Regions from separate parts of the Kitasatospora sp. NPDC003701 genome, predicted to be linked through region 2. Evidence: riboswitches for the same ligand, from Rfam matches in the RefSeq annotation. Region 2 holds a riboswitch; each other region holds the start of a gene.
What was found. Region 2 has a riboswitch for cyclic di-AMP ahead of ACWDRR_RS08250 (glycoside hydrolase family 16 protein). Riboswitches for the same ligand answer to the same signal wherever they lie in the genome.

Region 1 (3,266 bases), on a different contig from region 2:
GAGTTCGCCGCCGACCCGTACCCGGCGTACGCGTGGCTGCGGGAGCACGAGCCGGTGCACCGCACCACCCTGCCGAGCGGGGTCGAGGCCTGGCTGGTGACCAGGTACGCGGACGCCCGGCAGGCGCTCGCCGACAGCCGGCTCTCGAAGAACCCGGCCCACCACAGCGGGCACGCCCACCGGGCCGGCCGGGTCGGCATCCCCGGCGAGCGCCAGGCCAACCTGATGACCCACCTGCTGAACATCGACCCGCCGGACCACACCCGGCTGCGCCGGCTGGTCTCCAAGGCGTTCACGCCGCGCCGGGTCGCCGAGTTCGAACCCCGGGTGCAGCAGCTCACCGACCGGCTGATCGACGGCTTCGCGCAGCGCGGCTCGGCGGACCTGATCCACGAGTTCGCCTTCCCGCTGCCCATCTACGCGATCTGCGACCTGCTCGGCGTGCCGGCCGAGGACCAGGACGACTTCCGGGACTGGGCGGGCATGATGATCCGCCACGGCAGCGGGCAGCGCGGCGGGGTGGGGCGGGCCGTCAAGCGGATGCGCGCCTATCTGGCGGAGCTGATCCACCGCAAGCGGGCCGACCTCGGCGACGACCTGATCTCCGGCCTGATCCGGGCCAGCGATCACGGTGAGCACCTGACCGAGAACGAGGCCGCGGCGATGGCCTTCATCCTCCTCTTCGCCGGGTTCGAGACGACCGTCAACCTGATCGGCAACGGCACTTACGCGCTGCTGCGCAACCCCGGGCAGCGGGCGCTGCTCCAGGATTCGATCGCCCGCGGCGAGACCGCTCTGCTGGAGACCGGGATCGAGGAACTCCTGCGCTACGACGGGCCGGTGGAGCTCGCCACCTGGCGGTTCGCGACCAGCCCGCTGACCATCGGCGGGGTGGAGATCCCGGTCGGCGACCCGGTGTTGGTGGTGCTCGCGGCGGCGGACCGGGATCCGGCGCGGTTCGCCGACGAGAACACCCTCGACCTGGCCCGGACCGACAACCCGCACCTGGGGTTCGGGCACGGCATCCACTACTGCATCGGCGCTCCGCTGGCCCGGTTGGAGGGGCGGTCGGCGCTCGCCACCCTGCTCACCCGGCTGCCCGATCTGCAACTCGCCGAAAGCCCGGAGAATCTCCGCTGGCGCGGCGGCCTGATCATGCGCGGACTTCGCGATCTCCCGGTGGAATTCACCCCCGAGAAGCCGTCCGCGGAACCCCCGGCCGGGCTCTGAGCAATCCGCGCGGCGATGCCCCGACGGCGCCTCGATCTCCGCCCTTTCGGGCCGGCGACACGCTGACGGGGTGTCGCCTTCGGGCTGACGGGGTGTCGCCGCCGCGCCCTCCTACGGGACCTGAACCGCAATCAATCAGGACATAGCGCCGTCGTTGGTAGGCGATCGGCCACGCGCCGTAATTTATGTGTGATACCTGCGATATGAGCTTGTGATTGATGTGAGGATCTGTCTACCCTCCCTGGAGTTCGCAGCTGCGAACCCCGTGCGCGGAACGCCGAATCCTGCCCGCCGCGTCACGGGAAACCGACCAGAACCCTTGGGCAGGGGCGGGGGAACCAGGTTTGTTGCCGTCCCCCACGGCTTGGGGTGAAGCCGCTCGCGCGGGCAGAAAGCCTTCGCGTCACGCGGCCGGGCCACCTCCCGGTCCGAACCCGACAGCTCACCTCGCAGGCGTGCGGAGAGGGAAACGTCATGCTCTTCGTCGGAACCGGCCGTCATCGTCGTCGCACCCAGACCGAGAAGGCCATCGCCGTCGCCGGTGTGGCCGGCGTCGGACTCGCACTGCCGCTGCTCACCGCCGCCGGCGCCTCCGCCGCCCCGGTCTCGACCTGGGACGCGGTCGCCCAGTGCGAGAGCGGCGGCAACTGGAGCATCAACACCGGCAACGGCTTCTACGGCGGGCTGCAGTTCACCCCCAGCACCTGGAAGGCGTACGGCGGCACCTCGTACGCGCCGCAGGCCCACCAGGCCAGCCGGGCGCAGCAGATCTCCGTCGCCGAGAAGGTCCTCGCCTCGCAGGGGCCGGGCGCCTGGCCGGTCTGCTCGCAGAAGGCGGGCCTGACCAAGGGCGGCGCCCCGGCTTCGGTCGGCACCTCCTCGGACGCCGAGTCCGCGGCCCAGCAGCCCGCCGCGCCGAAGCCGGCCCAGCCGAAGCCCGCGCAGCCGAAGCCCGCTCAGAAGCCCGCCCAGCAGCCGGTCCAGCAGCAGGCCCCGAAGCCCGCCGCCCAGCAGCCCGTCCAGCAGGACGCGCAGCACAAGTCCGGCTGGGACGCCGACGCCAAGGTCTTCTGGTACCAGAGCAACGGCGCCTGGTACTGGACCAGCCACCAGAGCGTCTATCAGCAGTACGCGGGTCAGGCCGCGGGCCAGTACGCGGGCCAGGACGGTCGCCCGGCCGCCGCCCACGGCGCCCCGGTCGCCGCGGCCGCCCCCGCCGCCCAGCAGCGCGCCGGCCACGGCTACACCGTCCAGTCCGGTGACACGCTGTCGACCATCGCCACGGCGCAGGGTGTTCAGGGCGGCTGGCAGTCGCTGTACGACGGCAACCGCGGCACCGTCGGCACCGACCCGAACCTGATCCTTCCGGGCCAGGTGCTCGACCTCGGCTGACGCCCGCCGCCGCGGTGGCTCCACGAAGGGGGTCGGTCAGACCCCCTTCGTCCGCATTCGGGCCCCTTTCATGGGGCAACCAGGTGAACTACCGGTGGGTAGCCGGGCCACACGCTGAGACGGGACCGAGGTCGACGTGGTCCCGAGAGCCCGTGCGGTTAGGCTCTGGTCGTAACGACTCCGCAACCATCCGGCCGACAGCACCCATCGTCAGCCGAACCTGCTTCCGCTAGGAGATGCCTCGTGCCGTCCATCGATGTCGTCGTAGCCCGTGAGATTCTCGACTCGCGTGGCAACCCCACGGTCGAGGTCGAGGTCGGCCTCGACGACGGCAGCACCGGCCGTGCCGCTGTCCCGTCGGGTGCCTCCACCGGTGCCTTCGAGGCGCTGGAGCTTCGCGACGGTGACAAGAACCGCTACTTCGGCAAGGGCGTGGAGAAGGCCGTCCTGGCCGTCATCGAGCAGATCGGCCCCGAGCTGGTCGGCTACGACGCCACCGAGCAGCGCCTGATCGACCAGGCCATGCTCGACCTGGACGCCACCCCGGACAAGTCCTCGCTCGGCGCCAACGCGATCCTCGGCGTCTCGCTGGCCGTCGCGCACGCCGCCTCCGAGGCCAGCGACCTGCCGCTGTTCCGCTACCT
Region 2 (3,266 bases):
GGCCACCACCTGTCCGGTGGCCGAGCGGGACCCGGCCGCCGGGGCCATGGCGCCGCCGCCGGCCGCGGCACCGGCACCGTCCGACTCCGACCTCCAGGTGGTCCGGATCGACCCGGACCCCGCCGCGCCCGGCGGCACCACCACGGTGCACGCCTTCGTCAGCAACCTCGGCCCGGACCGGACGGCCTCCTCGTTCACCGTGGTGGTCACCCTGCCGGAGGGGGTGACGGCCGAGGGGCCGTTCTTCCCGGAGAACTGCTACGAGTTCCAGAACGGCCACCGGGTGCGCTGCACCTTCCCGGCCGGGCTGGCGAAGTTCCGGAGCGCCACGGCACTGATCCCGGTCCGGCTCGCCCCCGAGGTCCCCCTCGGCAAACTGAGTGGCGGCTACGTCGCGGTGCGCAGCGACGACGACCGGAACGAGACGAACAACAGGCAGCCGTTCGAGATCCCGGTGGTGGAGACCACCGAGGGCTGAGCCGTACCGACCCGGGCCGTACGGTCCAGGGCCGGAGTGCCCCTGGACCGTACGGCCCGGGTCGTTCGGTGCCGGCCGTCAGCGGTAGACGCGGACGTAGTCCGCGGCGAAGGTGATCGGAGCCGTGCCCTGGGGCGCCGGGTGGTACTGCCCCGCGCTCAGGGACAGGTTGAGGATCAGGTACGCCGACCAGTTGGCGCCGACGCCCTTGCCGTCCGCGAAGACCTTCACCCCGTTGATGTACCAGTCGACCGAGTTGGCGCCGTACTGGGTGCCGACGGTGACCCACTGGTCGTGGGCGATCGCCTTCGCGTCGGTGACGTACTTGTGGTCCGCGTTGACGTGGTTGGTCAGCTCCAGCAGGTTGGCGTTGTCCGAGTGGTACTCGAACGTGTCGATCTCGCCGTGGTTGCCGCTGGTGCCGTTCCACGTCCACAGCGCCGGCCAGGCGCCGGTGCCGGCCGGGAGCTTGACCCGGGTCTCGACGTAGTCGCCGGTCTTCACCTTGAAGCCCTCGCCGGAGTACTCCGTGGTGAGCAGCCCGGTGTCCCAGGCCTGCTTGCCGTTCTCCAGCGTGTGGCTGCTCGGCCTGGCGGTGAAGGTGGCGGCGCCGCCGGAGACGGCGACGTTGTTCTTGTTCAGCCAGTCGAGCTTGTTGTCGTTGGGGTTGTGGTCGCCGTAGTGGTACGAGCTGCTCTTGTCGGCGGTCCAGCGCGAGCCGAGGGCGAGGTTGTCGAACTCGTCGGACCAGGTCAGCGACTTCCCGGCGACCGGGGCACCGGTCGCGGGGGTCGACGGCGCGGGGGTCGACGGGGTGGCGGTCGGGGTGGGCTTGGGGGTGGCGGTCGCGGTCGGCGTCGGGCTCGGGGTGGCCGTGGCGCCGGAGACCACGAGCTGGCGCGAGGGCAGGTTGTGCCAGGCGCCGCCGAGGTCCTGCCAGAAGCCGAACTGGGTGTACGTCCCGGCGGGCAGGGTGCGGGCGCCGGTGGTGACCGACAGGCCGGTGGGGCAGATCTGCGCGTTGGAGGCGCTGCCGGGGAAGTCGAGGTTGCGCCCGGCCGCGTCGCGGACGCCCACGCCGACGGTCTTGGCGGTGAAGCAGGCCGAGGAGTGGACGGTCAGCGCGGCCGTGGTGGCCTTGCCCGCGACCATGGTGGCCGGGGCGAGCTTGTCCTGGGTGACGGTCGGCACGGTGGCCGCCTGGGCGCCGGTGAGCGCCGGGACGCCCAGCAGTCCGGCGCCGCTGATGGCGAGCGCGCCGGTGGCGGCGAAGGCGGCCTTGCGGCCTCGGTGGGAGGGGCGGGCGTGGCGCGGGGTCGCGCGCCGGGCAGGCTTCTGCATGGCGGTGTCCTCTGTGACGCCTGCGAGGTGAGCTGTCGGGTTCGGGCTGAGGTCGCCCGGCCGCCTGTGGAGCGGCTTCACCCCTAGCCTCGGCCGGTGCGCGGGAGCGCACGGGCCGGGCACTGACCTGGGTCCCCCGCTCCCGTCCACTGTGGTGCTCGACTGCCGACCGGCGGGTGGACAGGACTCGGCGTCCCGGCGGCGGGGTCCGCGAAGACGGACTCGTGCAGGCTAGGCAGGCCGCCGGGAAGGCGACAACCCGACAGGGGGTGTTGTCGCGCAGCTCACAGTGGGGCGGGGCGGAGTTGATCAAGTCGCCGGTGGAGTTGATCAGTTGGCGGCCGGGCCGGGGCGGGGCGCCGGAGGGGGACGCCGGCGGGGCGGGTCGGACGGGCGGGCGGCGGGGCGGCCGGTGGGCCGGGCGGCGGGGCGGCCGGCAGGGCCCGACGGCGTGGGCGCCGGCCGGTAGCGGGTGCCCGCCAGTCCCCCGCGAAGGTGGGCCGGTCGGATAGGTTGGGGGTCCAGCCGTATCCAGCCGTACCGCACAGACGAGAGACGAGGACCAGTCCCGCCATGACCGCGCCCCTGCCCGCCTTCGCCGGCCGCACCTACCTCTTCCAGGTCGACAACGGCGCGGCGTTCCGCAACGCCTACTCGCCCGACGGCAAGCGGCTGCGCTGGGAGGGCCTCGGCGAGTCGGCCGGCCAGTGGGAGGACGTGGCGCTGCACATCGCCGAGATCGGGCCGGAGCTGTACTTCGTCAGCTGGACCGAGCAGAGCGGCATCACCGTCAGCCATGTGATGGACCTCGGCAGGCTGACGGTGCGCGCGTTCTGGACGTACGAGGGCGAGGGCGGCCGGGTCGGCGAGCTGCACACCGGGACGCTGGAGCCGGTGGCCTGAGGCGGCGGCCCGGGGCGGTGACCTGAGGCGGCGGCCCGAGCGACCGGCCGGCGAGCCGGCGGGCCGCGCCGATGGCCCGAGCCGGTGGCCCGGGGCGCCGGCCGCCGTACCGCCCGGCTCCTCCCGGTCAGACCGTGCGGTCCGGCACCCTGAGGCGCTGGGAGAGCCACTCCAGCGAGGACGGCAGCAGCCTGCTCCAGGTCTCGAAGTTGTGGCCGCCGGTCTTCATCATGCTGTAGGAGACCTTCATCGGCCCGTGCGCGGCGGCGATGAACGCCTCGGTGTCCCGCCGGTAGTCGCCGTCGCCCTCCCGGGTGCCGGCCAGCAGCACGGACACCTCGGGGTGCGGCAGGTTCTTCAGCCGCCACATCAGGTCGGCCTCGTTGCGACGCTGCTGGCTGCCCTTGAAGAGGTCCCCGGTGGTCGGGTCGTCGGCGGCCTGGTAGTAGCCCGAGAGCGAGACGGCGGTCGGGAAGACCTCCGGGTGGCGCATGGCGAGCTTGAGGGCGCAGTAGCCGCCGGTCGAATTGCCCATGAAGCCCCA
Region 3 (3,266 bases), on a different contig from region 2:
CGGTGATCGGGACCAGGGCCAGCCCGGAGACCAGCGGGGAGAAGCCCGAGACGATCTGCAGCTGCACGACCAGCAGGAAGAACACGCCGCTGAACGCGGCGTAGACGCAGAGGGTGACCAGGTTCACCGCGGTGAACAGGCGCGAGGAGAAGAGGCCGAGCGGCAGCATCGGCTCCGCGACGCGGCGCTCGACCACGACGAAGGCGGCGCCCAGCAGCAGACCGGCCGCGCCGGCCGCCCAGACCCGGGGGGAGAGCCCCTCGCCCGCGGCCGTCAGCGCGTAGGTGACCGAGCCCAGGGCCAGCGCGGCCAGCGCCGCGCCGAGGGCGTCGAAGCGGCCCGTCGCGCTCTCGTCCCGGCTCTCCGGGACGTGCCGGGAAGCCACCGCCACCACCAGGACGGCGAGCGGGACGTTCAGCAGGAAGATCCACCGCCAGCCCGGGCCGTCCACCAGCCAGCCGCCGAGGAACGGGCCGATCGCGGCCGACACCCCGCCGAGGCCGGACCAGAGGCCGACCGCCGCCGAGCGGTCGTCCGGGTGGAACACGGCCTGGAGCATCGCCAGCGAGCCCGGGGTGAGCAGCGCGCCGCCGATGCCCTGCACCGCGCGGGCCGCGACCAGCACTTCGATGGTGGGCGCCGCGGCGCAGGCCGCCGAGGCGGCGGCGAACCAGAGCACGCCGATCAGGAAGACGCGGCGCCGGCCGTAGCGGTCCCCGAGTGCGCCGCCGAGCAGGATGAGGCCGGCCAGCGTCAGCAGGTAGGCGTTGAGCGTCCATTGCAGGGCTTCGAGCGGGGCGCCGAGATCGGTGCCGATCCGGGGCAGGGCGACGTTGACCACGGTGCTGTCGAGCATCGCCATGCTGGAGCCGAGCACCGTCGCCAGTACTACCCAGCGGCCCTGCGCGGTGCCCAGGCGCAGGGTGCCGGCCTCGGAGGTGGCCACCGCCTGATCGTGCGCCCCGGGAGCCGACGTGACAAGGCTCACCGGGGGTGTGTCGGCAGATGGCTTTCCGTAGGTGATCGCATGCGGACGGACACCGAAATCGGCGGAGCGTCGTGGATCAGTGGCACGCGGTGAATCGATTGTGCACATACCGTGCAGCCGATCATTCGGAGTGTCACGGCCTTCCCGGCATTGGTTGTCGATTCAAGAGATCGACATTGCTTCACCCGGATGGATGGGCTTTAGTTCAGCGACCGCCCGGCATTGGCCCGGGTGGCCACCGGGTGGAACGCCTAGTCCTGCCGCTGCCCGGTGGTACGAACCGAACTCTGTACGGCAGGAGCGGGGGACCCAAAGGTAAGTCGCCGGACCGGAATTCGCGGTCCGGCTTGGGGTGAAGCCGCGCTATGCGGCCGGGCAACTCCAGCCCGAACCCGACAGCTCACCTCGCAGGCGTCGGAGAGGAAATTCCCCATGCCCGCACAGGCTCGTCGTATCGCCCTGCCCCGCGCCGCCCGCATCGGCATCGCCACCGCCGTGACCGGCGCCGCCTTCGCCCTTCCGCTGGTGACCACCATCAGCGCCCAGGCCCACACCGCCCCGGCCGCGAAGCCCGCGCAGACCAGCACCTGGACCGGCGCCACCAGCGTCGACGCCACCCCGGCCGCCGCCGCGCAGCCGGCCGCCGAGGCCGCCAAGCCCGCCGCCGCTCCGGCCGAGGAGAGCTACAAGGTCGTCGGCGGGGACACCCTGTCGAAGATCGCCGACGCCAAGCAGGTCGAGGGCGGCTGGCAGGCGCTGTACGACCACAACCGCTCGGTCGTCGGTGCCAACCCGAACCTCATCTTCCCGGGTCAGCAGCTCGCGCTCGGTGCCAAGGCCGCCACCGCTCCGGCCGCCGCCGAGGCCGCCAAGCCGGCAGCCCCCGCCGTCAAGCCGCAGGAGTCGGTGAAGCCGGCTGCCAAGCCCGCCGCCCCGAAGCCGGTCCAGGCCGCCAAGCCCGCGCAGGCCCCGGCCACCAAGCCGGCCGCCCCCGCCGCCAAGCCGGCCGCTCCGGCCGTCACCCCGGCTCCGGCCGCCCCGGCCGCCACCTCCGGTTACGTCGCCCCGGTCGCCAACCCGAAGCTCGGCACCGCCTACGGCGTGGCCGGCTCGATGTGGTCCTCCGGCCACCACACCGGCGCCGACTTCGTCGCCTCCACCGGCACCCCGCTGCGCGCCATCGCGGCCGGCACCGTGGTCAAGGCCGGCAACGGCGGCGCCTACGGCAACGAGGTCGAGATCAAGCTCGCCGACGGCAAGTACGCCCAGTACGCGCACCTGTCCTCGATCGGCGTGAAGATCGGTCAGACCGTCACCGCCGGCCAGCAGATCGGCCTCTCGGGTGCGACCGGCAACGTGACCGGCCCGCACCTGCACTTCGAGATCCGCACCGGCTCGGAGTACGGCTCGGACATCGACCCGATCGCCTACCTCCGGGCGCACGGCGTCTCCATCTGACCTGGGGTCGGACCACCGCTGGGTGCGGGGCGAACGACCTCCCGGGATGGTCATGTCGGGTGACCGCTCGACCGGGTGATCGCCGCACCACCAGTGGAACATGGGCGCGGGACACGCCCAGGCCGGCCCGGCTCGCGAATATCCTTCGCGAGCCGGGCCGGCCGCTTTTTGTTTTCCCTGTTCTTCCGCGGGCCGGTCCCGGTTCGAAGCAGCCCCCCCTGTGACGGGAGGCGCGGCGGCTGACCCGCCTTTGCGGCAGCGTGCGCTTTCCGGATTCCGGTGTCGGCCCGTCCGGACCGGTTCCGGATGGTTCCCGCCCCGAATGCGGACGGCCCGCCCGGGGTCGGACGGGCCGTCAAATCCGCCGGGCAATTTCCGCGGCGGGTGGCGGGTGGCGGGTGCGGTCACGGCTCCGGTCACGGCTCCGGATTCGCCCGATGACCGGTCGGGACCGATGACCGGTCAGGACCGGTGGGCGGGCAGGTCGCTGTTCGCGGCGGTCAGCAGCTGGTGCACCCGGTGGCCGAACTCGTCCGCGTCCCGGGCCGGCTCGGGGAAGACCAGACGGACGTCGCGGTGGCCGTACGGGTGGTCCAGGCGGAGCACCAGGCCGTACCGGTCGAGGGCGAGCGGGCGGATGTCGGGGCGGCCGGCGAGCAGCTCCTGGTCCAGCAGCCGGGTGAGCAGGGCGAGGGCGTCCGGGTGGTCGTCGGCGAGGTGGGTGAGCATCGCGGCCTCGAAGCGGGCGAGCGGGTCGGGCGCGGCGAGGGAGAGGTCGGCGCCGGTGAGGGCGGTGGTGCCGTACGGGGTGGAGAGGACG

Region 1: it holds a riboswitch for cyclic di-AMP, as region 2 does, so the genes downstream of both, ACWDRR_RS35630 (transglycosylase family protein) here and ACWDRR_RS08250 (glycoside hydrolase family 16 protein) in region 2, are expected to answer to the same signal.
Region 3: it holds a riboswitch for cyclic di-AMP, as region 2 does, so the genes downstream of both, ACWDRR_RS24475 (M23 family metallopeptidase) here and ACWDRR_RS08250 (glycoside hydrolase family 16 protein) in region 2, are expected to answer to the same signal.

The regions. Positions count from the first base shown of each region.
Region 1 covers NZ_JBSFNM010000058.1:50,264-53,529, forward strand. The annotation lists gene ACWDRR_RS35625 (cytochrome P450 family protein) at 1-1,230, shown strand, start outside; cyclic di-AMP (ydaO/yuaA leader) riboswitch at 1,529-1,700, shown strand; gene ACWDRR_RS35630 (transglycosylase family protein) at 1,705-2,622, shown strand; gene eno (phosphopyruvate hydratase) at 2,866-3,266, shown strand, end outside.
Region 2 covers NZ_JBSFNM010000006.1:130,873-134,138, reverse strand. The annotation lists gene ACWDRR_RS08255 (hypothetical protein) at 1-478, shown strand, start outside; gene ACWDRR_RS08250 (glycoside hydrolase family 16 protein) at 557-1,819, opposite strand; cyclic di-AMP (ydaO/yuaA leader) riboswitch at 1,822-1,986, opposite strand; gene ACWDRR_RS08245 (MoaF-related domain-containing protein) at 2,393-2,722, shown strand; gene ACWDRR_RS08240 (alpha/beta hydrolase) at 2,850-3,266, opposite strand, start outside.
Region 3 covers NZ_JBSFNM010000027.1:71,147-74,412, reverse strand. The annotation lists gene ACWDRR_RS24480 (MFS transporter) at 1-946, opposite strand, end outside; cyclic di-AMP (ydaO/yuaA leader) riboswitch at 1,257-1,417, shown strand; gene ACWDRR_RS24475 (M23 family metallopeptidase) at 1,421-2,446, shown strand; gene ACWDRR_RS24470 (DUF2470 domain-containing protein) at 2,909-3,266, opposite strand, start outside.